Regions from separate parts of the Chryseobacterium sp. T16E-39 genome, predicted to be linked through region 3. Evidence: riboswitches for the same ligand, from Rfam matches in the RefSeq annotation. Region 3 holds a riboswitch; each other region holds the start of a gene.
What was found. Region 3 has a riboswitch for thiamine pyrophosphate ahead of CEY12_RS00785 (NUDIX domain-containing protein). Riboswitches for the same ligand answer to the same signal wherever they lie in the genome.
Positions count from the first base shown of each region.

Region 1 (9,973 bases), 2.1 Mb from region 3:
ACATTTCTGGAATTACCAGAGTAATTGACAGTACTGGGGCTGTTGTTCAGAAAAACCTTATCCCTTTCAACAAATTCAAATTGTTCCCTAATGCAAGTGTACAATACAGTTTCATGAATCAGGTTTCTATTTCTGCCAACTATAATAAAAAGATCAGTTTACCGAGTATTTCTGCACTTAACCCAAACAATACGACATTCCAGGGACCCAACACTCAGGTTACTGGTAACCCAAATCTGCAACCAACTATCTTTGACAATTACGAAGTAAAGCTTTCAGCTTTTGACTATGCTTTTATCGGATATAGTGTGAGCTCAGCTAAGAACCAGGTGGCACAAATCATCAGAAAGGACGGAAAAAACCTTTTCAATGAACAGGTAAACATTTCGAATATGAGAATTCATAATTTCAATGTCGGTCTTCCTGTTCCTTTTATGATTTTCAGCAAACCGATGAGCGAGATCATGAAGTTTGACTTCAACCCTGACAAGATCAACTTTATGTATATCTACGCAGGCTATCAAAAGCATGAAATAGATAATTTGAACAACAAAGGCTTCTGGATTTTCAATGTGATGACACAATTGATCCTACCTAAACAAATAAAATTAACAGCCAACTACAGTTATTTAACTCCAAAAGCAGGATATTTCTACTTTACGGCAGAAAAACCATTCAGTAATACGGTTGATATTACTTTAACCAAAAAGTTTTTGGATAATCGTCTTACAGTTTCCGTTTTTGCCAATGATATCTTCAATGGACAGGTAATGCAGGTACGCTCCAATCCACCGACAGGAGAAGCCGTTACTTTGAGAACGAAATATGATACAAGAAACTTCGGAATCTCTATTAATTACAAAATACCAACTAAAAACAAATTGGCTAAAGAAGATCCGAATATTCTGAATAGTACGAAGAAGGAAGATAATGGAGGGGTGATGCAGCAGGATAGTAAGTAAAAAAGCGAAATCGCGGATTTGCGAAAGGGCGAAATTGTTAAATCGTTCAATTGTAAATTTGATTTAGGACATATTTGTCATTTCAATGGAGGAGAAATCTTTTGATAATTGAGTTGATTACATTGCCTACTAAAGTAAAGAATTAAAATAAAAATGAGGCAGTATGAATATTCTTACTGCCTCATTTATTTAAAACAATATAATTTAAAAATCGATGGTTTGAAACCTCCATTCTAATGTATCAATAAGGGTCAGTTGATTGATATTTAAAGGTAAATCTGTAATTATTTTTAAGGTGAGATGTGCCATCATACTTCCCACAATCCCCGGTAACGAACCCAAAACACCTAAACTATCACAATCTGGAAGATTTTCCTCAGATGGAGATTCAGGAAAGATATCTCTTAAATTCTTACTTCTATTGTAATTGAATATAGCTACCTGACCAGAAAATCCTAATATACTTCCATAAACCAAAGGTTTTTCTAATTTCACACAGGTATCATTAATTAAATATCGGGTGGTAAAATTATCCGATCCGTCCACAACAATATCATATTCGGAGATTATCTTTTCAATATTTGATGGTATTATTTTTTCTTCGATAGGAACAACATTCACATGATGGTTAAGGTTTTCGACAAAACTAATTGCGCTTTTTACTTTTGAAAACCCAATACTCTTTTCATTATGAATAACCTGTCGGTTCAGATTATGTAATTCCACAAAGTCAAAATCTGCAATCCCCAGTTTCCCAACTCCCGCAGCAGCCAAATACTGAATTACAGGACTTCCTAATCCGCCAGCACCTACAACAAGTACTTTTGCGTTTAAGATCTTCCTTTGTCCTGAAGTGCCTATCTCATCAATGAATATCTGTCGGCTATATCTTGAAAACATTTTTTCGCTATCCATGATCATCTTTTAAAAACCGCTATACACTGAATCCCAGTCTTTCATTACAGGATCATATCCTGAACTTCTGATCATATTTTGAATAACTTGCATGCTTCTTTCATCACTGGTCTCAAATTGTTCAAGAGATTGCGGATCTACAGCATACCCCCCCGGATTGGTTTTTGAACCCGCACTCATAGAAGTAGCACCAAGCGAAACAATATGATTCCTGAAATTCTCATTTTCTCTGGTAGAAATTGATATTTCAAGATCTTCATTCCAAATCCGATAAGCACAGATAAGCTGTAACAGATCTTTATCTTCCATGATAAAATTGGGCTCAATAATGCCTTCTGCCGGTCTTAGCCTAGGAAACGAAACCGAAAATTTACTCTTCCAGTATTCTTTTTGAAGGTAATCGATATGCGCTGCATTGAAAAAGCTGTCAACTCTCCAGTCTTCAAGCCCAAGTAAAACCCCTAAGCCCATTTTATGTATTCCAGCTCTGCCTACTCTATCCGGTGTATCCAGGCGAAATTGAAAATTTGATTTTTTCCCTTTTGGATGATACTGCTTGTACACTTCCTGATGATAGGTCTCCTGATACACCAGAATAGAATGAACTCCTTCCTGGTGTAATAATCTGTATTCATCTTCTGACAGAGGTTGCACTTCAATAGAAATATTGGCAAAATGAGTTTTTAATAAACGAACCGCATTTAGAAAATAGTCAATTCCGACAGTCTTATTCGCTTCACCACTTACCAATAATACGTGATTCACTCCCATCGTTTTGAGAACCGAAGCCTCTATCAGGATCTCCGTATCAGAAAGCGTTTTTCTTTTCAGTTTATTATCTAAACTAAAGCCACAATATGTACAAATATTCTGACACTCATTACTAAGATAAAGAGGAGCATATAACTGTATGACTTTACCAAATCGCTTTTGGGTAATAGCTCTTGTCATACCAGCCATTACCTCCAACTTTGAAGAGGCTGCTTTTGAAATCAGATTAAGAAAGTCATCAAGTGTTCTTTGCCTTTTTTGCAAGCTGTATTCTACATCAGATAAAGTGACATTCTCCAGCTTCCGTCTGATATCATTCCATTCATAGGATGTAAAAACTTCCTCAAAATTATTCATTCTGTAATCTTATTTATTCAAATAAAAATGAAGTCAGGGGACTTGATGCTTCTGCATGAGAACTAATTGCTCCTAGTCCTGCTTCATAGGCTCTTCTTCCTGCAATGACCCCTTCTTTAAAAGCCAATGCCATCCTGATAGGGTCTTTTGCCACAGCAATAGCAGTATTAACCAGAACAGCATCAGCTCCTATCTCCATCGCTTTTGCCGCATCAGATGGTGCTCCTATTCCGGCATCAACGACTACAGGAACTTTACTCTGACTGATAATAATTTCAAGAAAATCTAATGTACGAAGGCCTTTATTAGTCCCAATCGGAGCGCCTAATGGCATTACCACAGCTGTTCCTGCATCTTCAAGACGCTTACATAAAACCGGATCCGCGTGGATATAAGGCATTACGATAAAACCAAGTTTAGCAAGTTCTTCCGTTGCATATAATGTTTCGATAGGGTCTGGTAGTAAATATTTAGGATCAGGATGTATTTCCAGTTTCACCCAGTTCGTTTCCAAAGCCTCTCTTGCCAATTGAGCCGCTAAAACAGCTTCCTTAGCGGTACGTGCTCCTGATGTGTTGGGTAATAAATGGGTGTTTGTAGGCTTTAGCGCCTGAAGCAAATCGTCATCTTGTGAATGAGCATCAATCCTTTTTAGTGCCATCGTCACCATATTACTTTCCGATGCAATGATAGATTGGGTCATTTCTGCTAAATTCCCGAATTTACCCGTTCCAAGGAAAAGGCGTGATTCAAAATTTCTGTCTGATATTGTTAGTATTTGATTCATTTGAATGATTTTATAAATTCATTTGCTATGGATGGCTGATTGGTTATCTGCCCAGAGACAGCTACTCCATAGATTCCAATTTGCTGTAATAATTCTATATCTTCAAGGCGTACTCCTCCTATTGCGAAAATCATTGGAATATCAACTGATCTTGCTTTTAAGTCCTGAATTAATTGCTGATAGCCTTCAAAACCTAAAATCGGACTTAATTTTTCTTTGGTCTCCGTGAACCTTAAAGGACCTAAGCCTATATAATCGCAGGGTTCCTGGATTCTTTGAAGAACATGTTGTAAAGTATTAGCCGTTCCACCAATGAGTTTATTTGATCCTAAGATTTGTCTTGCTTTAAGTATGGAGTCATCATTTAATCCTAAATGCACTCCATCCGCTTCAATTTCTTTTGCTAATTGGATATGGTCATTAATAATACATTTTGCCTGATACTCATTACACAACAGTCTGGCTTTTTCACATAATTCAACCAACTCACTTTCAGATGCATTTTTCCACCGGACTTGAATCCATTTTACACCTGCATCTAAAGCATTGTAAATATTGAATTCCTGTTCTTCTTTTGTTTTCCCCTGGGAGATATATTGTAATTTTTCCTTGATCAATTTTTATTTATTTTGCTCATTATATTTCCTTATTGTCCTCTGACATTTCATGAAAACATCCAGAGGTCCTTCACTTTGCCAGATAGCTCCCAACAAAGCAACTCCTTCTGCTTCCGAATTAAGTACCGTCTCTATGTTATCTTCATGAATTCCCCCTAAAGCAATCAGCTTTACACTTTGGTTATTTCTCATTCTAACTTCTTCCAAAATAGTAGTTTCAGCTCCATATCCTTGTTTTGAAATACTTGGAAAAAATGGACTTAGAAAAGCATATTCCCAATCCTCCTCCAAGGAATTAAAAGCACTCATGGTATGTACTGAAGTAGAGATTGCATAATTTTCAGCATACATTGTATGCAATTCATTAACACGATCATACTCTCTAATATGTAAACGGGAAATACCATACTCCTCAGCCAGCTCAAAGTGGCTGTGCATAACCAAATGTGAGCGGAATGATTTATTAATCTGATCCAAAAAGCTAATCATTTCGTGATCACTGATAAAAGGTTTCCGGATATGAAATAATTCCAATCCTTCCTGAAACATTTCATTAACAGTCTCAGTTTCATCAGGAATGATTTCTTCAGGACTTATAACAATGATCATAAATAGATCTCCTTCCCGTTTTCAATAAACTCCTGAGACTTTACCAACATTCCCATTTCAGCAGACTCGCGTATTTCCTGAGTGATTTTCATCGAACAGAATTTAGGTCCACACATCGAACAGAAATGGGCAATCTTTGCTCCTTCTGCCGGCAGCGTTTCGTCATGGTAAGCTTTTGCGGTCTCCGGATCTAATGAAAGGTTAAACTGATCTTCCCATCTGAATTCAAACCTTGCTTTACTTAAAGCATTGTCTCTATATTGGGAACCCGGATGGCCTTTTGCTAAATCTGCAGCATGTGCTGCCAGTTTATAAGTGATTACACCATCTTTTACATCTTTTTTGTTTGGAAGGCCTAAATGCTCTTTAGGGGTGACATAGCACAACATTGCACAACCAAACCACCCGATCATCGCTGCTCCGATTCCCGAAGTAATATGGTCATAGCCTGGAGCAATATCAGTGGTTAGTGGTCCTAAAGTATAGAAAGGTGCCTCGTGACACTCTTCCAATTGCTTATCCATATTCTCTTTGATCATGTGCATCGGTACATGGCCAGGACCTTCGATCATCACCTGAACATTATGTTTCCATGCGATTTTTGTAAGCTCTCCTAAAGTTTCTAATTCTGCAAACTGTGCCGCATCATTAGCATCTGCTATAGACCCCGGACGTAATCCATCACCCAAAGAGAAAGCAACATCATATTTCTTCATGATCTCACAAATCTCCTCAAAATGAGTATATAAAAAGTTTTCTTTATGATGATACAGACACCATTTAGCCATGATAGAACCTCCACGGGAAACAATTCCGGTTACTCTATTAACCGTAAGATGAATATATCTAAGTAATACTCCGGCATGAATAGTAAAGTAAGAAACTCCCTGTTCCGCCTGTTCAATCAAAGTATCTTTAAAAACCTCCCAGGTAAGATCCTCAGGAACTCCTTTTACTTTTTCAAGCGCCTGGTAAATAGGGACTGTCCCAATTGGTACTGGGCTATTTCTTATGATCCATTCTCTGGTTTCATGGATATTCTTCCCTGTAGATAGGTCCATAATTGTATCTGCACCCCATCTGCAAGCCCAGACTGCTTTTTCCACTTCCTCATCAATACTTGAAGAAACAGCGCTGTTTCCGATATTAGCATTTATTTTAACCAAAAAATTTCGCCCGATAATCATTGGCTCACTCTCAGGATGGTTGATGTTATTAGGAATAATCGCTCTTCCGGCTGCTATTTCATCCCTTACAAATTCCGGGGTAATTTTATTTTTAGGAGTTCTTGCTCCAAAACTATTTCCAGCATGCTGAGAAGCCATTTCTTTGGAAACGGAGTCAAGTTGCTCGATCCTTTGATTTTCACGAATTGCGATGTACTCCATTTCAGGAGTAATAATTCCCTGTTTGGCATAATACAACTGGGTAACTTCTTTTCCTTCTAAAGCAACTTTGGGTTTATGATTATACGAAAAACGTAGATCATCAAGTTTTGGATCCGCCAAACGAGTTTTACCATATTCCGATGATATCCCGTCTAATACTTCTACATCTTTTCTGTCTAAAATCCATTGCTCTCTTATTCTTGGAAGACCTTTTAAAATATCGATCTCCGCATTTTCATCAGTATAAGGTCCGGATGTATCATAAACAGTCACAGGTGGATTGTGCTCAAAGCCTCCTTTACTAAGTTTGGTAGGACTTAAATGAATTTCACGCATTGCTACATTAATTGGATGAATTTGTCCCTCAACATAAATTTTCTTAGAATTGGGAAATGGTGAACATGTAATAGAATGTGCCATAAAATTTGGGTATTGTTATATAGGATTAACCGCCCTGCGTGGCAGTGATAATTAAAATTGAGTCGTTTTCCTGAAGTAAAGTATTCTGCCAGGATGAAATAGGAATAATACTATTGTTTAGAGCAACAGCAATTCCTTTTTTTCGGCCGGGAGCCTCCAAAGCCATTAATGCCTCCAGGTTTTCCGGCGGGACATTGAAAATTTTTCGGGTGTGGTTGATTATAAGTTCCATTCCAAGTTTTTGTTAAACAAATCACTTTAGGAATGGCTATAATTGTACAATAGAATGTACAACAAAAAGTCATCTCACTTTTCCCTACGCTGGTATGATCCAGATCAGGTTCAAAGGGTAAAGTCTCAGTCTGTTTGTACACAGACACCCCTAAAGTATGGAGCGAAGTTAGTTATTTTTTCAGAATGAGCAAAACTTCAACCCCTTTATTAAAATAAAAAAGTCTGCTATCACCAGAATAACAGACTTTTTTATTTTTAAGAAAAGCAATGTATATTACATTTCCTCACAAGCTCTCCAGATCGCATCATTCTGTGGAACAGGTGCTACAATCTCAATCTCTTCTTTGGTGACAGGGTGGATAAATTTCAGCATTCTTGCATGAAGATTTATTCCTCCGTCGGGATTAGACCTTGGTGCACCATACTTTAAATCTCCCTTAATAGGAACTCCAATTTTGGATAATTGTGCACGGATCTGATGATGTCTTCCTGTTTCCAGATCAATCTCAAGAAGCATATAATTATCAAGGGTCTTAATAACATTATAGGTTAAAATCGCCTCTTTTGCTCCATCAGTAACCTTTGGAAAAACGATAGCCTTATTATTCTTTTCGTTTTTCTTCAGATAATGAACCAATCTCTGATTATGCGGGATCATTTCCTTAGAAACGACTGCCCAATATGTTTTTTCGACCTCTCTGTTCTTCACCATTTGAGTAAGACGCGAAAGAGCTTTTGAGGTTTTAGCATAAATGACCAATCCGGAAGTAGGACGGTCTATACGATGTACCAAACCGAGAAAAACATTTCCCGGTTTAGCATCTCTTTTTTTTATAAAGCTTTTAATTAATTCTAATAGTGATTCATCACCGGTTTTGTCACCTTGTACAAGCTGACCCACTTTTTTATTTACAACCAAAAGATGGTTGTCTTCATAAGCAATCTGCTCCTCCATTTTAGTTTAGTTTACCTGTCTTCTATTGGATAAAGAAAGAATAATTCCTCCTAAAAGCCCAAGTGTTTTCATTCCTGCCAGTCTTGATTCTAATGGCAAAAATGCCCCTACAATACAAAGACCCGCAGCAGCATACATTGGGTAGACAAAATTTCTGTTCGACAGAAAAGGCGCCTGAATAGCAAAACTGATCCCTATGATGATATAGAATACTCTTTTAGAAAGAAGATCATTAACTTCTGGTGAAAAGAAATTGAACCAACCTATTGCTAAGCAGATTAAAGCAACAACGGAAATAATCCCCTGTATCGTTTGTTGATTATCTCTCATTAATAACTTTCTTTATCATTTGGAAAACTCACATCTTTTACATCTTTTACATACTGTGCAACCGCGCCTGTAATTTCTGTATAAAGATCAAGATATCTTCTTAGGAATTTTGGACTGAATCCCTGATTCATTCCTACCATATCATGGTAAACCAAAACCTGGCCGTCACAGTCAGGGCCTGCGCCAATCCCAATTGTAGGAATAGAGATACTTTCAGATACTTTTTTAGCCAAATCGGCTGGAATTTTTTCTAAAACAACAGAAAAACATCCAAGTTCTTCTAAAAGCTGCGCATCACTGATCAGTTTTTCAGCCTCTGCTTCATCTTTTGCTCTTACTTTGTAAGTCCCGAATTTATAGATAGATTGTGGTGTTAATCCTAAATGTCCCATTACCGGAATTCCCGCATTAACGATTTTCTTGATTGATTTTGAAATTTCTTTACCTCCTTCAATTTTTACACCATGAGCTCCGCCCTCTTTCATCATTCTTACAGCAGATTCCAATGCCTTTTCCGGATTACTCTGATAACTACCAAATGGTAAATCAGCAATTACTAATGCTCTGTCTACTCCACGGGCAACACTCTGAGCATGATAAATCATCTGATCCAAAGTGATTGGTAAAGTAGTTTCAAAACCAGCCATCACATTGGCAGCAGAATCTCCGATTAAAATAGCATCAACACCTCCCGCATCTACCATCTTCGCCGTTGTAAAATCATAGGCTGTAAGCATTGTTATTTTTTCCTTGTCGAATTTCATTTTACGCAAGGTTTCAGTCGTAACTTTTTTAATTTCAGAATGAACAGACATAATGTATCTATTTTTTAAAAGTTAAAAAGTCGGCTTGCGCCGACTTAAATTTTGTATGGTTTATAAAACTACGTGACCTAGTTTCATTAGTTTGTCGTGATTGAGAATTTTGATATTTCTACCGTCCACCTCTATGAGATCATCCTGTTTGAATTCAGAGATCAAACGAATAGCACTCTCTGTTGCTGTACCAATAATATTGGCAATTTCTTCTCTGGTCAGAGAAATTTTGATAAAACCTTCCGGATCAACCCCTAATTTCTGCTCCAGGAGCAATAAAATTTCAGCTAATCTTTCTCTTACTGTTTTTTGGGCAAGGAAGGTAATCGTATTTGAAGACTCTCCCAATTCATAAGCAATCTTCTGAAGCATTACGAAAGATAATTGAGAATCTACCTCTAAAAGATACATGAAAACATCAGCAGGTAGAAAAGTACATTCAATATCAGTCATTGCTTCAGCCTTAGCCTGAAAATTTTCTCCACAAAGTAAAGATCGGTAACCAATGATATCGCCTTCTTTAATAAATCTTAAGATCTGATCTTTTCCAAAAGCTCCTGATTTCGAAAGTTTAGCTGCTCCATTTTCTAAAAAGTACACTCCTTTTGGAGTTTCACCATCTTCAAAAATAGTATCGTGTTTTTGAAAATTTAATTTCTTCTTTGTGCTAATGTATTTTTCAAAATCTGCGCTTGAAAGTCTTTCCTTAAAAGATTTATCATTAAAAACTCTGGCGAACCTCTCTTCAATTGCAATCTGTTGTTCCTGCGACATTTTAATATGACATTTATCACAAAAATAGAACATTTTAAA
Region 1 is NZ_CP022282.1:2,913,171-2,923,143, forward strand. It holds gene CEY12_RS13085 (outer membrane beta-barrel family protein) at 1-962, shown strand, start outside; gene CEY12_RS13090 (HesA/MoeB/ThiF family protein) at 1,167-1,877, opposite strand; gene thiH (2-iminoacetate synthase ThiH) at 1,887-3,005, opposite strand; gene CEY12_RS13100 (thiazole synthase) at 3,019-3,792, opposite strand; gene thiE (thiamine phosphate synthase) at 3,789-4,409, opposite strand; gene CEY12_RS13110 (thiamine phosphate synthase) at 4,413-5,018, opposite strand; gene thiC (phosphomethylpyrimidine synthase ThiC) at 5,015-6,826, opposite strand; gene thiS (sulfur carrier protein ThiS) at 6,852-7,058, opposite strand; TPP riboswitch at 7,123-7,220, opposite strand; gene CEY12_RS13125 (RluA family pseudouridine synthase) at 7,335-8,015, opposite strand; gene CEY12_RS13130 (hypothetical protein) at 8,022-8,345, opposite strand; gene panB (3-methyl-2-oxobutanoate hydroxymethyltransferase) at 8,345-9,160, opposite strand; gene CEY12_RS13140 (Crp/Fnr family transcriptional regulator) at 9,221-9,934, opposite strand.
Region 1: another riboswitch for thiamine pyrophosphate. It lies ahead of thiS (sulfur carrier protein ThiS); the one in region 3 lies ahead of CEY12_RS00785 (NUDIX domain-containing protein).

Region 2 (9,973 bases), 840 kb from region 3:
AAAGTGTGGTTGGCATTTTCTATTAAAAACAACTCAGAATTAGGATTTAAAATATGGAGATGTTCAGCCTCTTTTACTGCAACACTTTCATCGTCCGTCCCGTGAATGATCAGAACGTGAGCTTTTGCCATCTCCATCGATCTTTCAACATCAAAACGATGCACATCTTTTTCAAAATCCTGATAAAATTGATAGTAATGAGGCATCTCTTGTTTCGTTCTTCCGTTCAATACATAATAAACGCCTTCTTTTTTCCAGTTTTCAAGATCTTTGTCCTTGGGAAAACGTTCTAACGTATCTACACTTGCTAAGGTGATCAATCCGTTAATCCTTTCATCTTCAAAAGTTTTTATAATCGAAATTCCTCCTCCTCTACTGTGCCCGATTAAAACCACCTTTTGGTCATCTACTTTATCATTTGCAGTGAAATAATCGATTACAGCTCCAAGGTCTGAAAGTTCTTTGGAATAATTATTATTTCCAAAAGCTTCCAAATCGCCAAAATTATGAGGATCCTCTACAGTTGTTCCATTATGAGAAGAATTAAATTTAACAAAGAAAAAACCTGCCTTCGCAAATTTTTCAGCCATCAGGTTCCAGGCACCCCAATCTTTATAGCCTTTATAGCCGTGAACGAAAATCACTAATGGCAGTTTCCCGTTGGTTTCAGGATAGTATGCATCTGCAAGAAAATCCTTCGTTTCAGGATTTGAAATAATAATATTCTGTTTTTTAATGATTCCCATATTTTGTTTGTTATAGTTAATCCCAAAAGCAAAACCAGATAATCCTAATGCGTCTTTGCGATCGACTTATTTTCACTTAAAAATATTAAAAATAGAAACAAACACAAAGTAAAATCTTATTTTTGCTGTATGTTGGATTTAAGAACAGTAACCGTTACACGTTATATCCTGCCGTTAAGAGAAGGTGGATCACTTCCGGCTTTGGCAGAAGCAGATGATGATTTTAAATATGTGCTTAAATTCCGTGGTGCAGGCCATGGAGTAAAAATGTTGATCTCAGAACTTTTAGGGGGCAAAATAACGGAAGTTTTAGGATTGAAAATTCCTGAATTGGTCTTCGTACATCTTGATGTCGATTTCGGAAGAACTGAGGCGGATGAGGAAATTCAGGATTTATTAAAATTTTCTGAAGGATTAAACCTTGGACTTCATTACCTTTCCGGATCAATCACTTATGACCCGGGAGTCGTTATTGATCCTCTTCTTGCTTCAAAAATTGTCTGGCTGGATGCGTTCATCACCAATATTGACCGTACTTATAAAAACACTAACTTATTGATGTGGAATAAGGAACTTTGGGTGATTGATAATGGAGCATCTTTCTATTTCCATCATTCATGGCAGAATTTTGACACTGCAGCAAAAACACCATTTAAATATGTGAAAGATCATGTTTTGCTTCCTAAAGCTAAAATGCTGGATGAAGCAGACCGATGGGCACATGAAGTTCTCAATGACACTGTATTCAGAGACATTGTTAATTTAATTCCTGAAGATTGGTTACACTGGGATGATGCTGAGGAAACTCCGGATGAGATCCGTGAGGTATATTTCCAATTTATGAAAACAAGACTGGAGAATTCACAAATCTTTTTAAACGAAGCGAAAAATGCAAGAGGATAAAATATACGAATACGCTGTGATCCGTTTGGTCCCGAAAGTTGAAAGAGAAGAATTTTTCAATATTGGACTCGTGATGTTTTCAAAAAAAGAAAAGTTCATCCGTTCTGATTTTTATCTGTGTCCTGATAAATTTAAGCTGATGCACAGTAAACTGGACTATGAGGATATTATACAGAATCTGGAAAGCTTTAAAAAAATTGCCAATGGGGATAAGGGTGGCGGACCTATCGCTTTACTCGAAATCCCTGAGCGCTTCCGTTGGTTAACCGCTGTCCGAAGTTCTGTGATACAGACCTCCAGACCTCATCCCGGAAAATCTAAGGATCTGGAAAAGACTTTTGGTAAACTTTTTGAGGAATTAGTTAAATAACCAATCGCTCAAACATATCATATGAAATCATTCAAAAACAATACAATAGCACACAGGTTTTTATTAAACCTGTTTTTTATTTTATTTTTAGTTGTATTTAATTTAAGTTTTTCCCAGAACCTGGCTCTGCCAAAAGGTGAAAAGAGTACTCTTTTGCCGGAAAAAACTCTCTCTTCAGAAAATATCTTTTACAAAACAAATAAAGAAGGCTCAATGGCCCTGGATATTTATAGCCCCAAAAACATTTCTGATAAAAAGTATCCCGTCCTCATTTATGTACATGGCGGAGGCTGGGTTGGTGGTGATAAAATAGTACACGCAGATACCTATATCGAGAACATGATTTTAAAACTGGTAGAAAAAGAGTATATAGTGATAAGCATCAACTATACACTGGTAAACAAAGATGTTCACTTCCCTCTTCCCATTCAGGATACTAAAGATGCCATCCGATGGGTGAGAAAAAATGCAGATCAATATCATTTTGACACCAATAATATCGGCCTTTTCGGAGTATCTGCCGGAGCCCATCTTTCATTATTGGCAGCATATACCCAGGATAATGAATTCACCGGAGATCCTGGGTTATCGAACTATTCTGCCAAAGTAAATTATGTTGTAAACAATTATGGCCCAACGGATCTTAATAAACTCCTCCATACCCGTATAGGAAAAGTAGGTGCTTTTTTTGTCAGTCTGTTTTCAAAGAAAATTGTTGACCTCAGAGAAAAACTGATTTTAGGAATCTCCGGGTATGATATTAAAAAAGATAAGCGTAAAGTGATCAATTATTTTGACACGCTATCTCCTGTCAATTATGTTGATAATGCAACGCCTACTCTTATTCTACAAGGGAATAAAGATAAAATTGTTCCTTTAAAACAATCAGAAATATTAGAACAGGACCTTAATAAAAAGAAGGTGAAAAACAATCTGACTATCGTGGACGGAGGTATACATGGTTTTGGGACAACAGATAAAGCTTATCTTAACCAACTGGTTGACGAGATGGTAACCTATATCGTATCTCAGAAAAAGTAGAAAAATAAATTATCTGCTGTTTACTTTCATATATAGAAACTTACAATATATAGTTCTAAAACCAATTCAGATTACTACTTATTGATTCATAAATATTTACAAAACAAAAACATCACATAATTTATTAATTTGCTAGATTGATATACATATTCATATTTTTTATTCATAAATTAATTAACTTGGCCATTGTTTAAATTATTCAAAATAAAATAAACAAAAAATTTAATTATTTATTTATAAAAAACTAAGATGATATGGATTTCCTAAATAACATTAATGCTTTAACTTTAGTTTTCACCTCGCTCCTTATTTTCGCAATAGCATATCGTATTTATGGGATTTTTCTTGCCAATAAGGTATTGCGTCTCAATGATAAAAATACGACCCCAGCACTTGAATTTGCCGATGGTAAAGATTATGTTGCTACGAATAAAAATGTTCTTTTCGGGCATCATTTTGCAGCTATTGCAGCGGCAGGGCCATTAGTAGGACCTGTTCTTGCTGCACAATTCGGATATCTCCCCGGAGCTTTATGGATTCTGATAGGATGTGTTTTAGGAGGAGGAGTGCATGATATGGTGGTGTTATTTGCATCTGTACGGCACAAGGGACAAAGTTTAGCCACGATTGCCTCTAAAGAAATTGGAAAGACAACAGGAACCGTAGCTGGTTTTGCCATTTTATTCATCTTGATTCTTACATTGGCAGGTTTATCATTGGCCTGTATCAATGCAATGCATGAGGCATCATGGTCTTTATTTACGGTAGTGATTACAATGCCTATTGCTATCATCATGGGATTAATTATGCGTTATAGAAAAAACAGTGTCACTTTTGCAAGTATACTGGGTGGAGTACTTTTAATAGCAGGTATCATTGGTGGGCACAATCTTATGCAAAATGAAACCATGAATAGTTTATTCTCATGGGATATTACAACTATTTCCATAGCAATACCTTTATATGGCTTTTTAGCATCTGTTTTACCTGTTTGGTTATTGTTGGTACCGAGAGATTATCTTTCTACCTATTTAAAAATCGGAACCATCGTGATGCTTGCCATTGGTGTTATTGCGATTCACCCAACGGTACAAATGCCAGCAATCAGTCAATTTGTGAATGGTGGAGGACCTGTAATAGGAGGACCTGTTCTTCCTTTTATTTTTATAGTTATTGCCTGTGGAGCTATTTCCGGATTCCATGCTGTGATCGCGACCGGAACTACCCCTAAAATGCTAAATAAAGAAAGAGAAATTCTTTTTGTAGGATATGGAGCGATGCTTGTTGAAGGATTCGTAGCTCTTATGGCTTTAATTGCTGCATGTACTTTAATGCCAGGCGATTATTTCGCGATTAATACTCCGAAAGAATCTTATGATGCTTTCCTTGCTGCACATCCAGCACTACATGGAGTAGACATTGATTATTTTTCTCAAAAGATAGGAATTGACCTGCATGGAAGAACCGGAGGTGCAGTATCTCTGGCCGTAGGAATGGCTCATATTTTCAATAAAATCCCATATATGGATCAATTGATGGCGTACTGGTACAACTTCGCGATCATGTTTGAAGCTGTATTCATTCTTACCGCTATCGATGCAGGAACAAGAGTGGGGCGTTTCTTTTTACAGGAAATGCTGGGGTCCGTCATTCCAAAATTTAATGACAAGAACTGGACTCCTGGAATTATCATCAGCAGTCTCCTCTTTACTTTCGCATGGGGATACCTCGTCTTTACAGGAAATGTAAGCAGTATTTGGCCGTTATTCGGAATCAGCAATCAGCTTTTAGCAGCGTGTGGACTTATTGTTTGCACAACGATGCTCATCCGCCTGAATAGAGGGAAGTATGCGCTCTGTTCTGCTATTCCTGGTGTTTTCATGGCCATTATCACATTTTGGGCAGGTTACATTCAGGTGACAGACATCTACCTTCCCAAAGGACAATATCTTCTCGCCACATTAGCAGTAGTTGCTATGGTTCTCATGCTTATCGTATTTATCGGAGCGTTTAGAAAATGGTATGAGCTTTTAAAAATCACTACATCGGAAACTGATTTTTATGGAGAAACGGTAAAAGAGCTTGTGGAAAGGTAAGAAGCTGCTAGTTATTGGTTGCTGGTTTATGGGGTTGTATCTTATATTTTTCATACATTTGTCTTGCTTTAGGGGTATTCTGAAAAAGAATTGAGAGAGTCCCTTTGAACCTGATACGGCTTACACCGACGTAGGGAAAAGCAAAAAGACATTCTTTACAATGTACTTTTGTTTTGGATTTTTTCCTAAAGCTATTTTTATTTAAATAATAACAATGGACAAAAATCTTTGGGAAAAGGTACAGTTTGTAAAACAACATTCTCCTCTGGTGCATAACATCACGAATTATGTGGTGATGAATAATACAGCTAATGCTCTTTTAGCTGTCGGAGCCTCACCGATCATGGCTCATGCAAAATCTGAAATCCATGAAATGGTTAATATTGCTCATTCAGTAGTTATCAATATAGGTACTCTTGATGAATATTGGTCTGAATCTATGTTAATGGCAGCAGAAGCCGCACATTCAGCAAAGAAACCCTGGGTATTGGATCCTGTGGGTGCTGGAGCAACCTCTTTTCGTGATCGCACTTTAAATAAACTATTACAGTACCACCCTACCGTCATCAGAGGTAATGCTTCTGAAATTATTGCATTGGCGAAAGCGAATACAACAACGACAAAAGGAGTTGACAGCACCGCAAAAAGCAGTGAGGCTTCAGAGGCCGCACAATTTCTTGCAGAGCAATATAATACAGTAGTTTGTATCTCGGGGGAAACAGATATCATTATAGATACCCAACAAACCATTTTCATCAATAACGGGCATTCAATGATGACCAAAGTAACTGGTCTTGGGTGTTCAGCCACGGCCCTTATCGGAGCGTTCATCGGAATCACAGAAAACATAACCGAGGCCGTTGCTGCTGCGATGGCGTTAATAGGTATTGCAGGCGAAATTGCTGTTTCAGAAAGCAAAGGTCCCGGGACCCTGCAGGTAAATCTTATTGATAAGCTTTACAATATGACAGAGGAAGAATTTATTAGTCATTTAAAGATAGAAAGACTATGAATTTCCATTCTTTCCCTTATCAACTTTATCTGGTTATTTCTGAGGCAGATTGCATCGGAAGAAATTTTTTGAAAGTAGCCGAACAAGCTATTCTTGGAGGTGTGGATATCATTCAGCTAAGAGAAAAAAATAGCCCAACAAATGACTTTATCAGAAAAGCCCAACAACTCATCGAAATTACAGATAAGCATAACATTCCTCTTATCATTAATGACAATATCGATGTTGTTGAGAAAGCAAATACCGCAGGTATTCATGTAGGAAATAGCGATGCCAGCCCTGTCTATTTGAGACAGCAGCCTTTTATTCAGAATAAGATAATTGGCTACTCTATTGAATATCTTGAGCAACTTGAAAATGAACAAACCAAAGTATCCGATTATCTTGGAATAAGCCCTGTATTCAGAACCAACACAAAATCTGATACGGTAACAGAATGGGGTCTTGAAGGAATAAAAAAAATCAGACAGCTCACAGAAAAACCTTTGGTTGCTATTGGCAATGTAAACCTAACGAATGCGAAGGATATCATAAATGCCGGCGCAGATTGTATTGCTGTGGTTTCAGCCATATGCAGCGCTCATGATCCTCAGAAAGCAGCCTACGAATTAAAAAATGAAATTGTAAAATGAAAAAATACACATATCCATCCGTATTAACGATCGCTGGATTTGACGGAAGTGGAGGCGCAGGTATTCAGGCTGATATTAAAACTACATCAGCATTAGGCTGTTTTTCTACATCAGTATTAACGGCATTACCTGTACAGAATACACAGGGAGTGAGAAAGATATATCCTATTCCTGTAGAAGCTGTTGCCGATCAGATTGAAGCGATTTTAGATGATATTTTCCCTGACGCTATTAAAATTGGAATGGTTCACACTCCTCAACTGGTTGAAACCATTGTCTCAACGCTGAGCAGGTACAAAAAGATCCCTATCGTATTTGACCCTGTAATGGTTGCCACCAGCGGACATAGATTGATTGAAGAAGATACTATTACTGCTATTATAGAAAAGCTTTTCCCTATTGCTGATGTTATCACTCCCAATATGGATGAAGCTGCAATTTTAGCTAACATGAAAGTAGAAACTCTTGAAGACCTTTATACAGCAGGGAAATATATAAAACAATTAGGGTGTAAAAGTATTCTCCTGAAAGGTGGCCACCAGGAAACCTCAACGATCACTTCCCTATTTTATGATGAGTATGAAAATTACCATTCATTTGAAACATTAAAATTTAGTACTAATAATACCCATGGCTCCGGCTGCACCCTCTCTTCTGCGATAGCTGCCTATCTGGCGCAGGGGAAAACTTTATATGACTCCGTTTCTCTTGGACAAAATTACGTTTATCAGGCCATAGAGAATGGGAAAGATGTCAAAATTGGACTTGGAAATGGTCCGCTTAACCACTTTTTTAACCCTCAAAAACTGATCAAAAATGAAATGGTCTGAACACACCTGGCAAGCTATTGAACCAAAATACCAGTCTATTCTGGAAATGTCTTTTATCAAAGAATTATCAGATGGTACTTTACCGCTTGAGAAGTTTAAATTTTATATGGCTCAGGATTCCCTGTATCTTGAGCATTTTGGAAGAACGCTTTCTCTTATTGCAGCAAAGATTCCTGACCTTCAGCATGTACTTACCTTTATGAGATTTGCTGAAAATGCTATCGTTGTAGAAAATGCATTACATGAGCTATACTTTACCGATTTTGGCGTTACTGATAAAGGAACACTACAGCCTGCCTGCCACCATTATACTCACTTTCTAAGAAGTACTGCCGCTTTAGAGGCAGTCGAAGTGGCTGTAGCGGCTGTATTACCGTGCTTCTGGATCTATAGGGAGGTGGGAGATTATATCTATAAGCATCAAAACGCTATAAACAATCCTTACCACAAATGGATCGAAACCTATGGAGGAGAAGAATTTTCTATCGCTGTAGACCAGGCTATTGCCATTTGTGATACTATTGCTGAAAAGGCAACGGAAGAAACCAGAAATAAAATGACAGAAGCTTTTATTATGTCAACCCGAATGGAATATCATTTTTGGGAAGCTGCTTATGAATTAAAAATATGGAAATAAAACCAGCAAGAGCTGTCATTTTTGATATGGATGGCGTTCTTATCGATAGTGAAAAATTCTGGAAACAAGCGGAAAAAGAAGTGTTTGGTTCACTCGGCGCAATCATTACGGATGATCTTACACAATATACCCAATCGATGACGACCAAGGAAGTCACCCGGTTCTGGTATACAAAATACCCTTGGAAAAACATTGCTTTAGATGTTGTTGAACAGCAAGTCATCTCAAGGGTCATTGAATTGATACAAACAGAAGATTGTTCCGTTGTTGGTATAAAAAAGTTTATAGAAGATTTAAAATTAAAGCAGTATCAAATAGGCCTAGCCACCAACTCTCCTTACAGGATTATTCAAATCGTTTTAGATAAACTGGAGATCGCTCATTTATTTGATCATATTACTTCTGCAGAGTTTGAAGAACAGGGGAAACCTCATCCAGCTGTCTATCTTACTTCAGCAAAAAACCTGAATATTGAGCCACAATATTGCTTTGTTATTGAAGACAGTCATTCGGGTATTCTTGCTGGCAAAAATGCAGGAATGACTGTTATTGCTTTCACCAATCAAAATACAGAAATTGATTTTGACCTTGCAGATGATAAGATCATGAGTTTTGAAGATCCCTTACCTTTAATTTTCAACTAGCTGTTCGTTTTTAAAAATTAAAATTCAATCTTGTAAATACATATCTACCATTCTGTCCGAATTGCGATGTAGAACGGGAGTAGATAAATTGGTCGTTATTCGTGGAGGCAGGGAGGTTTTTAGTAGGATAAATATCAAAAATATTATTTACCCCTAATGTTAAGCCTACATTTTTTGTGAACTGATATGCTACAGAAACATCGGTAATCACTTTATCTGCAATTTTCTGATGCTCATCAAATGCAATAATACCATCTCCGTTTGCATCTAAAACATCTGCTCCCGTCACCTTTCCAAAATAGGTATTTCTAAGATAGAAACTTGCATTTCTCCAGGAAACACTATGGGATAAAGTCGCTTTCACTCTTGGAACAGCCTCTTCAAGATATATCCTTGATTTTTCAGAAAAATAAGTATTTTCAAGATTAGCAGATTCCAACAAACCTGATGAATGAACATTTCCTACTTTTTTGGTCTGATTAAGATTAACCGCAAAACTATTATCGAGTTTCACCTCAGAAAATCTTGCATTATGAGTGATCACAACATCAAGACCTTTAGTTTCTGTATCGATGGCATTCGTAAAGAACTGAGCTGCGTTAACTCCTAATTTAGAATAGACATTTTGTGCTTCTAATGGAACATCTTTTTTCAGGAATTGATCCGTAAGAATAATTCTGTTTTTAATTTTAGTAAAATATCCATCTGCAGTTAAGGTTAGATTAACCGATGGGATTTTGTACGTAAATCCTACACTAGCAGATTGGGATGTTTCCTGTTTTAATTTTGGTATACCTAATAATCCCGCAATCGGAGAATCATTACTGAACGTTCCCACATCTAAAAGTTGACCATTTGTAAATAAAGTAGAGGTCACATTATAATAGATCTGATGGATAGAAGGCGCCCTAAACCCTGTAGATCCTGCCAATCTAAGATTTAAATTTTTATCAATCTTAACTCTTGATGCAATTTTATAATTAAAGGTAGATCCAAAATCTGAATAATTTTCATATCTCGCAGCAGCATCTACCAACAGCCAATTGGTAAAATTGAACTCAA
Region 2 is NZ_CP022282.1:4,202,219-4,212,191, reverse strand. It holds gene CEY12_RS19145 (alpha/beta hydrolase family protein) at 1-746, opposite strand, end outside; gene CEY12_RS19140 (HipA family kinase) at 876-1,649, shown strand; gene CEY12_RS19135 (DUF3037 domain-containing protein) at 1,636-2,019, shown strand; gene CEY12_RS19130 (alpha/beta hydrolase) at 2,041-3,060, shown strand; gene CEY12_RS19125 (carbon starvation protein A) at 3,315-5,156, shown strand; TPP riboswitch at 5,217-5,310, shown strand; gene thiM (hydroxyethylthiazole kinase) at 5,371-6,168, shown strand; gene thiE (thiamine phosphate synthase) at 6,165-6,800, shown strand; gene thiD (bifunctional hydroxymethylpyrimidine kinase/phosphomethylpyrimidine kinase) at 6,797-7,630, shown strand; gene tenA (thiaminase II) at 7,617-8,267, shown strand; gene hxpB (hexitol phosphatase HxpB) at 8,258-8,911, shown strand; gene CEY12_RS19095 (TonB-dependent receptor plug domain-containing protein) at 8,922-9,973, opposite strand, start outside.
Region 2: another riboswitch for thiamine pyrophosphate. It lies ahead of thiM (hydroxyethylthiazole kinase); the one in region 3 lies ahead of CEY12_RS00785 (NUDIX domain-containing protein).

Region 3 (9,973 bases):
GGTCATGATGCATTCTTCAACGGACCGCAATGTTAAGTGTACCATATTGTTGATATTTTTGGTTATTATTTTTTTGTAAACTCTTAATTCAGATAATTTTTCAGCCAGATTCCTTTCTGATAAACAATAGCCGCCATATACACATTGTTATTGTTATTATGAGCAGTACAAATCGGCATAATGTAAACACTATTGGATCCTTTAGGTACAGTTTGTGCCTTTTTTCCCAGGATCACGTGCCCTCCTACAAGACTTGTATTACAGGTAACCGGACTGTAATTGAGAGAGCTACAGCTTACAGGATATATTCCAAACTGATCACACCACAATTTTAGCCATGATTTACCTGCGATCTTGGGATCGTTGGTACTGCCGATGACATTAGCAAAATTCTCATTTTTGTTGAAGGTAACTTCCCCACCCCACACAGAAAAAATAGACCTTACGACAAACTCACCGCCATAATGCTCTTCCGGGTTATAAAATCCGGCAAAAACACCATCTTGATACACGACTTTAAGCTCATCATGCTCCTCGGGAGTCAGTGCGGGAGGTGTGGTCTTTACCTGAACTGTCAGTTCTTCTTTTAGGAAAGCATCAATTAAAGCCTGGTTAGCCTCCTTCACCGTATCCGCAAAAAGCTGATCCAGTTGAGGTGTCATCGGTGTATTATAGTTCCAGTTGGGATTATACAATGACTTTTGGGTGCTGATCTTGACTTCCGATCCTCTTTGGTAAGCATATTCTTCAGTTCCTTCCGGATAGGTCGTCAGGCAAACGGCATCTTCTGCAGTATAATCTGGACCGCTGATGGTCACTACTTTATTTTCTTCGTCATAATTGTAAGTAAAAGAAAGCTGCGCCATCAGATTGGTATTGTCAAGATACACCAGTTTTCCGACAGGTATGGACGGCGTCTCTACAGTGTGGGTACCGTCTTGCAACTCAAAGGATAAGGTATATCCTTTTTTTTGAAGGTCTGCGGATGCATTATGATAATCCGGAGATAAGGGTAAGGTGATGGTAATAATTTTCATGGTCGTATTTTAGTTTTTTAGTTATCCTATCAAGTTTCAGTTCTGCGAACACTCCAAAGTAACGGAGAAAAAGATTGAAATTTCATAGTATAAATAACCAAATGGTGAGTTACGTAGAAACACGTAGCGCGGAAAACACAGTATTTTACCACAAAAAAAATACTGCCTCGTTGGAAGCAGTATGGTATGTTGTTGATCTGTTTTTAACAGATTTATTTCCCTGATTTTAATCTTTTATTTTCTTCTTTTAAAGCTTCGATCTGCTCTTTTAGAAGGTTGATATATTCCTGTTGGTTTTCTAACAAGTAATTAGGAATATTACAAAATTGATTGTAATTGATACTCGAATTATCGTTTAATGTAGAGTTTTCATTATGCTGAATCTGAGCACCTCTCTCCTCTTTGATGTCCTCCACAGAAACATCCAAAGCCTTCGCTAACTTCTCCCACTCGTCCTCAAATATTTTGACATCTCCACTCTCCTTTCGGCAATAGTTGGAAACATCCGTTGATAAGATTTTTGACATGTATTCCTGAGTGTATCCTCGCTGCTTTCTTAGACTTCTTAGCTTTTCCATAGTGGTTTGTTGTGCTTTGTACAAATATAGAGAAAAATTGGATTTTATATGTTCTGTTTATATCTAATTGATAAATTCCATTTTTTGCCATATATTACGGTTTACCGTAAAGACTATATAGTTATATTTTCTTTCTTTGTGTAAAATTAAAATCATGGATAATATTGTTACAAAACCTCAAAAAACACGTGGTTGCCTGAAAACATTTTTCATTATTATTGGGGCTCTGACAGCATCTTTTTTCATCTTGGCAATAATAGCCTTTGCTTTTAACATTGAAGACGATAATTCGGCTTCGATAAATACCATGTACAATATAGAATCAGATTCTATTTTTAGTGAAAAGCTAATTTTAAAAGATGACTATGACAATGTAGATAGTAAGTTAAAATATGATATATTATTAAAAAACCTCTCAGGAACTTATTCAGTTAGAACCCAAGAATACGACTTTTCGTTTAGAAAAGGAATGACAGAGCTCCATGTAATCCCCGTTTTCAAAAATAAAACAAACAGTGATAAAAGAATCGTTCTTTCAGTTGTATTTGGAGGTCCTATTTCTGGTCATCTAGCCTTTGGATTAAAAAGTAAAAATGATAAAAAAGGATTAATTGACTTTCAATTTGATAGTAAAACTAATCCTGAAAAAATAGTTGTTGTGAAATATTCGATGGGCGACACTAAATATTGTAAAAGAGGTGTTGTATATAGTATTTTGGAACAAAAGGGGAATTTATTCTAGATATTTCAAAGCAATGGCTACTTTATTTTTTTAAAGCATCTTTTAGTTCTTTACTTTCAAAAATCACTTTATAATAATTCATCTCATTCTCAATAATATAATCCAATGGATGCTCTTGAATTTTATAAACTTGATAAGAAAATATAATGAATCTAAAAATTACTGATACAAGGCCTAAATAATAAATCCATTTAGGCATCCTGGCATTCAATCTATTATAACTATTTGTGAGTTTGGCAAATTTTTGAGCTTTTAGATTATCAGCAATTACAGCATTTTTAGTTCTCTCTAAGATTTCCTGAAATTTTTTAATTTCTTCATAAACTAATGAAACTTCTTTCTCTAATTTCAATCCCTCTTTTGCCGTCAAATCGGGACTTACCAATTTTTCAGTCATTTCTTTTCCTTTGCTTATATATTCTAGTAGTTGAGCCTTTATTGGTTCGGATACGGTATTTAAATCTTTTCCAAATTGAGTATATTCTTCAGGTGATACATATTTACTATCATCTACCTTTAAAGAAATAAAAAACTGTTGATAATAGTACAGATTAACAAGTAAAATAACGACAATTATTATTGTAGTATTTATTGATAATGTAATTCCTTCTATTTCAATCCCTTCTATACTCAAGAAATTAAGCGACGCTAAAATTAGTATTGCTGATGTTACAACTGTTCTATTGCCAAAGTTCAGAGTATTTTCACTAAGGAAATTATTGACCTTACTATAATCTAAATTTTTTAATTGCTCTTTATACTCCATGTTACTAGTTTTCACAAATATAACAAAAAAGCCTTCTTATTGAATGACATCTAACTTATTTGATTTTCCTAAAAAAATATACAATCTTTAGTTATTGTATGTCTTAGATAATAAAAATCTGAATCACTTTTTGCCAATTCTATGAAAACTTGATTAGACATTCCGAATTTTTCCCCACGCTGGCGCGAGCGTCACGCTCGTTGCCCATTTATAAGTATAAATTTAAACCGAAAAAATAATGAATAATTCAAGAGACTTAAGTTTCTCGAATTATTTTGTAACATATTATTTATATGGACACGAGCAAGATGCTCGCGCCAGCAAAGGGAAAAAGAGTTAGAATATAGCAAATGGTAGAACTCGTATAAACCCCTATCCAATAAGCACACAACACAAAGCATTAATTGTCAGATTAATGCTTTTGCTATTCTTAAGTAGTAATATTATTTTTGTATTATGAAAAAAGATAAAATAATTATTGGCAGTTATGTCAATATAAACGGAGATCGTACAATAATTGACGATCAATTATTAGAAAAAATTACTAATGAGGAAATTACACAAATTGAACCAATAAGATTAGACGATGGATGGCTTAATGATTTTGGATTTAGAAAATGTTACGACTGTTGGAGATATGAACATTCAGAAAGTAAAAGTGTTGAAATTAGATTCACAAAAGATCGGCAAGTATTAATTCGATTTGATCTAGATGGAGCAGATAATTTTTTCAATGAGGAAACTCAACATGTTCATATGTTACAATACCTATGTTTTCTCAAATTTCAAAAAATGTTTTCTTTGGATGATAATTAAAACAAAGCCCCAATTAAGGGGCAGTTTTGTTGTTATTAATTTCTGATGGATACCATTACTTTATATTCATAATTAATATCTTCTGGTCTTATAGTACCGTAATTACAATATACTTCGGCCCCAGTTCTTAAACTTACTTGTGACGTATCCATTTTCAATTTATTTGATAAGTCATCAAAGGCTTTAGTAGCTGATCTAAGATCCTGCATCAGATTTTCACCTAGTATACTACTAGAAAAATCCACATTTTTTATAAATTCTAACGCCGCTACATTTTGGAGTCTTTCAATAGACTCGCTCATTTCTTTAAACATAAAATTAGATAAGACACAAGAGTCTTATTCTCTAATATAATGAAATTAATTAATAAATCAAACTGAAATGTTTAAATATTCTTTTTACTGAGAGTTTTTAGAATTAGTATATTTGCTAAGCTTTAGGGGTATTTCTATACGAAATTGAGAGAGTCTCTTTGAACCTGATACGGTTAATACCGTCGTAGGGAAAAGCAGCCGGCACCATTATGGATAGTTGGCTGATTTCTTTTTCTCTAAAGCCTAATAATTTATAAATTAAACAGGCTCTATGAATAAAATTAATGGTTTTAATATAAGGGTTTATGCTATCTGTGAGCATGAAGGAAAGATGCTGACAGTTTACGAGTATAACAAGGAAGAATTTTATTGTAAGTTGCCCGGTGGTGGCTTGGAATTTGGAGAAGGAATTCTGGATTGTCTCCACAGGGAATTTTTGGAAGAACTAAATGTTAAAATTGAAATTACAGGTCATCTCTATACACAGGAAGATTTTATACAGTCTATATTTGACGGAAGCCAAATCCTTATAATCTACTATACGGCAAGAATTCTTGACGTTGAAAATCTTAAAGTGAATACAGATGATATTAATAGGCTCGAATGGATAGATATAAATGATAATCCCTTTGGACTACTTACTGATAAAATAGCCCTCCAAAAATTAAGAGAAAAACATTCAATACAAGTTAATTAAAAGCATTTAATGAGTTTCTTCATTGTTTAATAGTGTTGAACTAAAGAAAGCAATTTCTAGAATATTAACTTGATACATAAGTAGAAAAAAATCCCCCCGCTGCCTCACGAATCCTTTCGCATGGCACTTTACTCTAATGACTTTCAATAGATTATCTCATAAAAAAAGCCACCTATTACAGATGGCTTTTTTTTTCATATGAAAAATTCTTTTTAAGATCCGATTGGAACACAAGAACAAACACAGTCATAAATGCCTTGATCAGGATCACAAACATAAATAGATTCACATTTAAGATAGTATTTTGCAGGACATGTGATAGGAGTACCTGATCCGATAACTGATTTCATTTCTTGTCTTGAAATTTTCTTAAAATTTTTCATGAATTTTTTATTTTATGGTTATTTATCAAATATAAATAAATTAACTATAAAATAGCTCTTAATTTTTATGGATTATTAGTCATCGCCGCAAAAGATGCCTGTAACTCTTCTTCTGTTTCGGGTAGCTGCACTTTTAACCCTCGTGTAATGCGGGATTGAATGTCTTCTGCAACTGGTTTGAAAATTTCATGATACTTCCCAAAAGCAGTTCTATAATCATCATTGGCGTTAAGCTCCTTTGCTAGCAACGTTGCACCTTGTAAAGCCAGACTTGTCCCCATTCCTGTAAAAAAGCTTGGAGCATGTGCTGCATCTCCAAGTAAGGCAACACGCCCTTTCGTCCAGTTCGGTATATGAATCTGACAGGCTTCATCAAAATACAAATTGTCAGAATGCAGCATGGTATCTAATATTTCAGGGATTTTCCAATTCGTATTGTTGCCAAAATATTCTTTCAGAATTTGTTTGTGCTGTTCATTATTTCTATAATCCCAATCCAATTGAGGTGCTCTAAACATGAGTATAGCGTTCGCTCCCTCTTTAAAATGGTAGATAACAGCTTGTTTACCCAACTCCCGGTATACGATTCCCGTATTACCCGACTTACCTGTTTCTATATGATCCGCTTTAGCAAAAGCAAAGTAAACACCGAAAAACTTTTTGAAATTTTCTTCAGGACCGAATACAAGTTTCCTTACAATAGAGTGCGTACCATCTGCCCCAAATACAAAATCAAAACTTCTGTCCGCTCCATGTTCAAAGGACACATCAACCCGATCTTCATGTTGGATCAATGTTTTTATGCTGTTTCCGAAAACAATTTCGACTTCATCCTTAGGAACAATATCAAAAATAATATCTACCAGGTCGCTGCGATGGATTTCAATATCACCGAGATATTCTTCCAGTGCATTGATTGAAAAAGTAGTGAGTGTTTCACCTTTGGCATTGACAACCTCATCGGTATGGATAAATTCCTGGTCTTTTATTTTTTGTAGTATTCCCATTTCTTTTACAATATCCAGGGCTTTGCCACGGACATCGATGGGTGAACCGCCGCTTCTAAGCTCTTTGCCGATTTCTACGACTGTCACCTTATAACCAAATTTGTTTAACCAATAGGCTAATGTTAATCCGGCAAAGCTTGCCCCTGAGATCAAAACTTGTTTTTTCATAACTTGAAAATTTAATTGTTATTGTAACATTGATAGAACAAAATTAGCAGTAACTTTACGATTAAAATACTCCAATAGCTATTAAAAATAGTCGTAAAAATTATGAGCAATGCAGATCATAAAGATATAGACCACAGAATTCTTGAATATGCAACCAAGGTAGGACTGACTACACTGGACGAGCTACAGTATGTCGAGGTCAAACTTTTTAAAGCCTTCACATTTTTGCCGGATATAGCCATGCATTTTGGTACGTTTAACATTAAAAAGAATTTTATCCGCAAAACTGCAACCTCATCGATCAAAGACAGTATTGGGTTTTTATTTTATAACATCTTTGATGATGACGGGACCTCTTCTGGTACAAGTACAATCAAACTGCCCGGAGATGCACCCTTTGTACGTATATTCCCATTTACGATACAGCAGAAAATCAATTTTACAAAAAATACACAGGCCACCTATGTTTCCATCAGCATCAGTGCCGATTATCTGAAAAGTTTTCTGAAGGAGGAATCTCCCTATTTTCAATTCCTGTTCGATGATACCAACAGTTTTCTGATTGAAGAATTGATGACGGATGATATTTTACGCACCGTAAACGACATCGTGAAAAAAGAAGCGCCAGACACAATGAAAAGTTATTACTACAAGATCAAGGCAATGGAACTTCTTTTTTATTTATTTGAAAGTTTGCGCAAACGGGAAAGTTCAGTCCACCAAAAACTAAGCGGAAAGGAAATAAAATCTATTTACCAGGTGCGCGACAAAATAGTTTCTTCATTAAGCCAACCAACCAGCATTGCAGAACTGAAACAAATTGCAGGAATGAACGAACTTAAGCTCCGCAGAATATTCACCCAGGTTTTCGGCATGGGAATTTACGATTACTATCAGCATTTACGCATGAAAGAAGCTGCCCGGCTTTTGCGGGATGAAAAACTATCCGTATCAGAAGCAGGCTATCAAATGGGGTTTGAAAACCTAAGTCATTTTTCAAGAGTATTTGAAAAACATATGGGTCAAAAGCCAAAAAAATACAGTAATAATCTGAAATAAAGGAAGGCAAAATAATTCAGTGCATCCTGGTCTTTTACGCCTGAACTACACAAAAAGAGTTTCCTTCAGGATCAAGCAGGACTACATAGTCAGCATCCGGTTCATAATTCCAATCTTCTACTTTCGTAGCTCCAATGCTGAGCAGCCGATTAACTTCTTCTTTCTGATTTTCCGTTATGAGATCGATATGATGCCTCTTGGGTTCATCGGAACTGGTTAACTTCAACGACAATTGCATCCCTGTACCATTTTTGGGGATTAAAATCGCAAAATCGATATCGGGATCTCTTTTAAGCTCGTAATTTAATGCCTTGCACCAAAACGTAATGGCTCTGTTAAGGTCCTTTACCCCCCAAACAATTGAAAGTATTTTTAAGTCCATGAGTCTGCATTTAATTGTTACAATATTACCTTTTTCGGGCAGGATAAAAAGGTAAAACTTTCAGATTTTTCATTTACAATCTTCCCTCTAATTGAAATTTGAAGTAAAAAGACTGTTCTCTTAAGTTTTATGGTAATACTTCTTCAATCAAAATTTCATTTCGTTGGAAGAATCAGTCGATAACTTCAGCAACCACTTTCGTTTCTTTTCCTAATAAATCTTTCCTGTACCTGATCCCCCATTCACCCATGGTATCAATAATCGTATGCAGGCTTTCTCCAAAACAGGTCAGTTGATAATCTACGGAAACGGGCATGGTGTTGTTTTGGGTCCTTTTGACCAGATTATTCATTTCGAGGTCTTTCAATTCTTTGGAAAGGGTTTTGGAAGCAATCCCTTCCACCTGTCTTTTTAAATCCATAAAACGCATCGTCCCCACATAATAAAGATGGCTTATAATAAGGGTTTTCCATTTTCCATCAAGCAGATCCATGGTATCCTTTACTCCGCGGATGTGGCTTTTGCATTTTTCTCCGATTTCAATTTTATCTTTTTTCATACCCTGAAATTATTAATCAAAATTACGCAAATCTTCCTATAAAAATTCACCTGGTTACTTTTTTGTAACTGGTTACCAACAGGGAACAGGTGTATTTTGGAAACCTAAACACCCTAACTTTGTACCATAAATGAGATTAAAACCTCAACAGATTTTAATAAAAAACACTCAACATTATGTCATTACAGGAAACATTACAATGGAGATTTGCCACTAAAAGCTATAATGGTAAAACAATAGAAAATGAAAAGATCGACCAGATCCTTGAAGCGATTCGTTTGTCGCCTTCGAGTTCAGGTTTACAGCCTTTCAAGGTTTTTGTGATCACCAATCAGGAATTAAAAGAAAAGTTATATCCTTTTTCATGGGAACAGAAGCAGATTCTTCAGGCTTCTCACCTGCTGGTTTTTGCCGCATGGGACGAGTACACTCCGGAAAGAGTGAATACATTCTTCGAATTCAGCAATAAGGAACGTAACCTGCCTTCCAGTGCCACTGATGACTATCGTTTAAAACTTCTCGGCATCATGGATCAGAGAAGTAAGGAACAGCATTTTGTGGGTGCTGCCCATCAGGCTTACCTTGCATTGGGGTTTGGTCTTCTTGCCGCTGCCCATGTGAAAGTAGATGCTACTCCTCTGGAAGGATTCGACAGTGAAGCGTATGATGAGATCCTTAATCTTCGTGAGCAGGGATTGAAGAGTACAGTTCTTTTGGCTTTAGGGTATAGAGATGAAGAAAATGACTGGCTCGTGAATCTTAAAAAAGTGAGAAGGCCTAACGAGGAGCTTTTTGTAGAGCTTAATTAGGGTTGATTAATCGCTAAGACGCAAAGTTTTTTTATAGATATAATGCTGCTTTAAGGTGCAGGAAAATCTAAAATTTTCGATAAGTGCTATTATATAAACGTATTATATTTTACCCAGATATGTCATTCCGTAGGAATCTCAACAATGCATTTTTAAAAGCTTCGTTTAGATTCCTACGGAATGACAATATTGTGGATAAGTATCCTGGAATTGTATTCAATAAAAACAAAATTCTTTATTGGAGATAAAATCCGTGCTCTTTAATAGAGAGAATTATTATGAGTGCTGTTGCACTTGGGCTTTAGGTCTGTACTTTTTATCCAGCTCATGAATAAGATCCATTGTTGTAGCAGACAATATATAAGCGTCTTTAACCTTTTTAGAAGCCTTATCATAGAGGTAAACAAATTCGAAAGGATCTTCAATATGCTTGATCAACTCTTTTTTGTATCCTCCCTTTTCAATGATATTCGCCATATAATACCCCGGAATATGACCACTTGTACTCCAGCTGTTGATGAGTTTATTGATCTTTAATTTCGAACGGTCTAATGGTTTTACGGATAGCAGAGAGTCCATATTTTTAATCACTTTCGCTCCCTCGGTGAGAAATTCTTTACCATACTCTCTTTGAAATTCCAAAAGCTTCATCGCAT
Region 3 is NZ_CP022282.1:172,086-182,058, reverse strand. It holds gene CEY12_RS00820 (hypothetical protein) at 1-45, opposite strand, end outside; gene CEY12_RS00815 (hypothetical protein) at 84-1,037, opposite strand; gene CEY12_RS00810 (helix-turn-helix domain-containing protein) at 1,250-1,615, opposite strand; gene CEY12_RS00805 (hypothetical protein) at 1,770-2,357, shown strand; gene CEY12_RS00800 (hypothetical protein) at 2,380-3,123, opposite strand; gene CEY12_RS00795 (hypothetical protein) at 3,580-3,939, shown strand; gene CEY12_RS00790 (hypothetical protein) at 3,975-4,241, opposite strand; TPP riboswitch at 4,368-4,461, shown strand; gene CEY12_RS00785 (NUDIX domain-containing protein) at 4,525-4,950, shown strand; gene CEY12_RS22815 (bacteriocin-like protein) at 5,163-5,333, opposite strand; gene CEY12_RS00780 (FAD-dependent monooxygenase) at 5,399-6,508, opposite strand; gene CEY12_RS00775 (AraC family transcriptional regulator) at 6,611-7,567, shown strand; gene CEY12_RS00770 (VOC family protein) at 7,602-7,949, opposite strand; gene CEY12_RS00765 (winged helix-turn-helix transcriptional regulator) at 8,122-8,508, opposite strand; gene CEY12_RS00760 (NAD(P)H-dependent oxidoreductase) at 8,685-9,317, shown strand; gene CEY12_RS00755 (DUF5700 domain-containing putative Zn-dependent protease) at 9,594-9,973, opposite strand, start outside.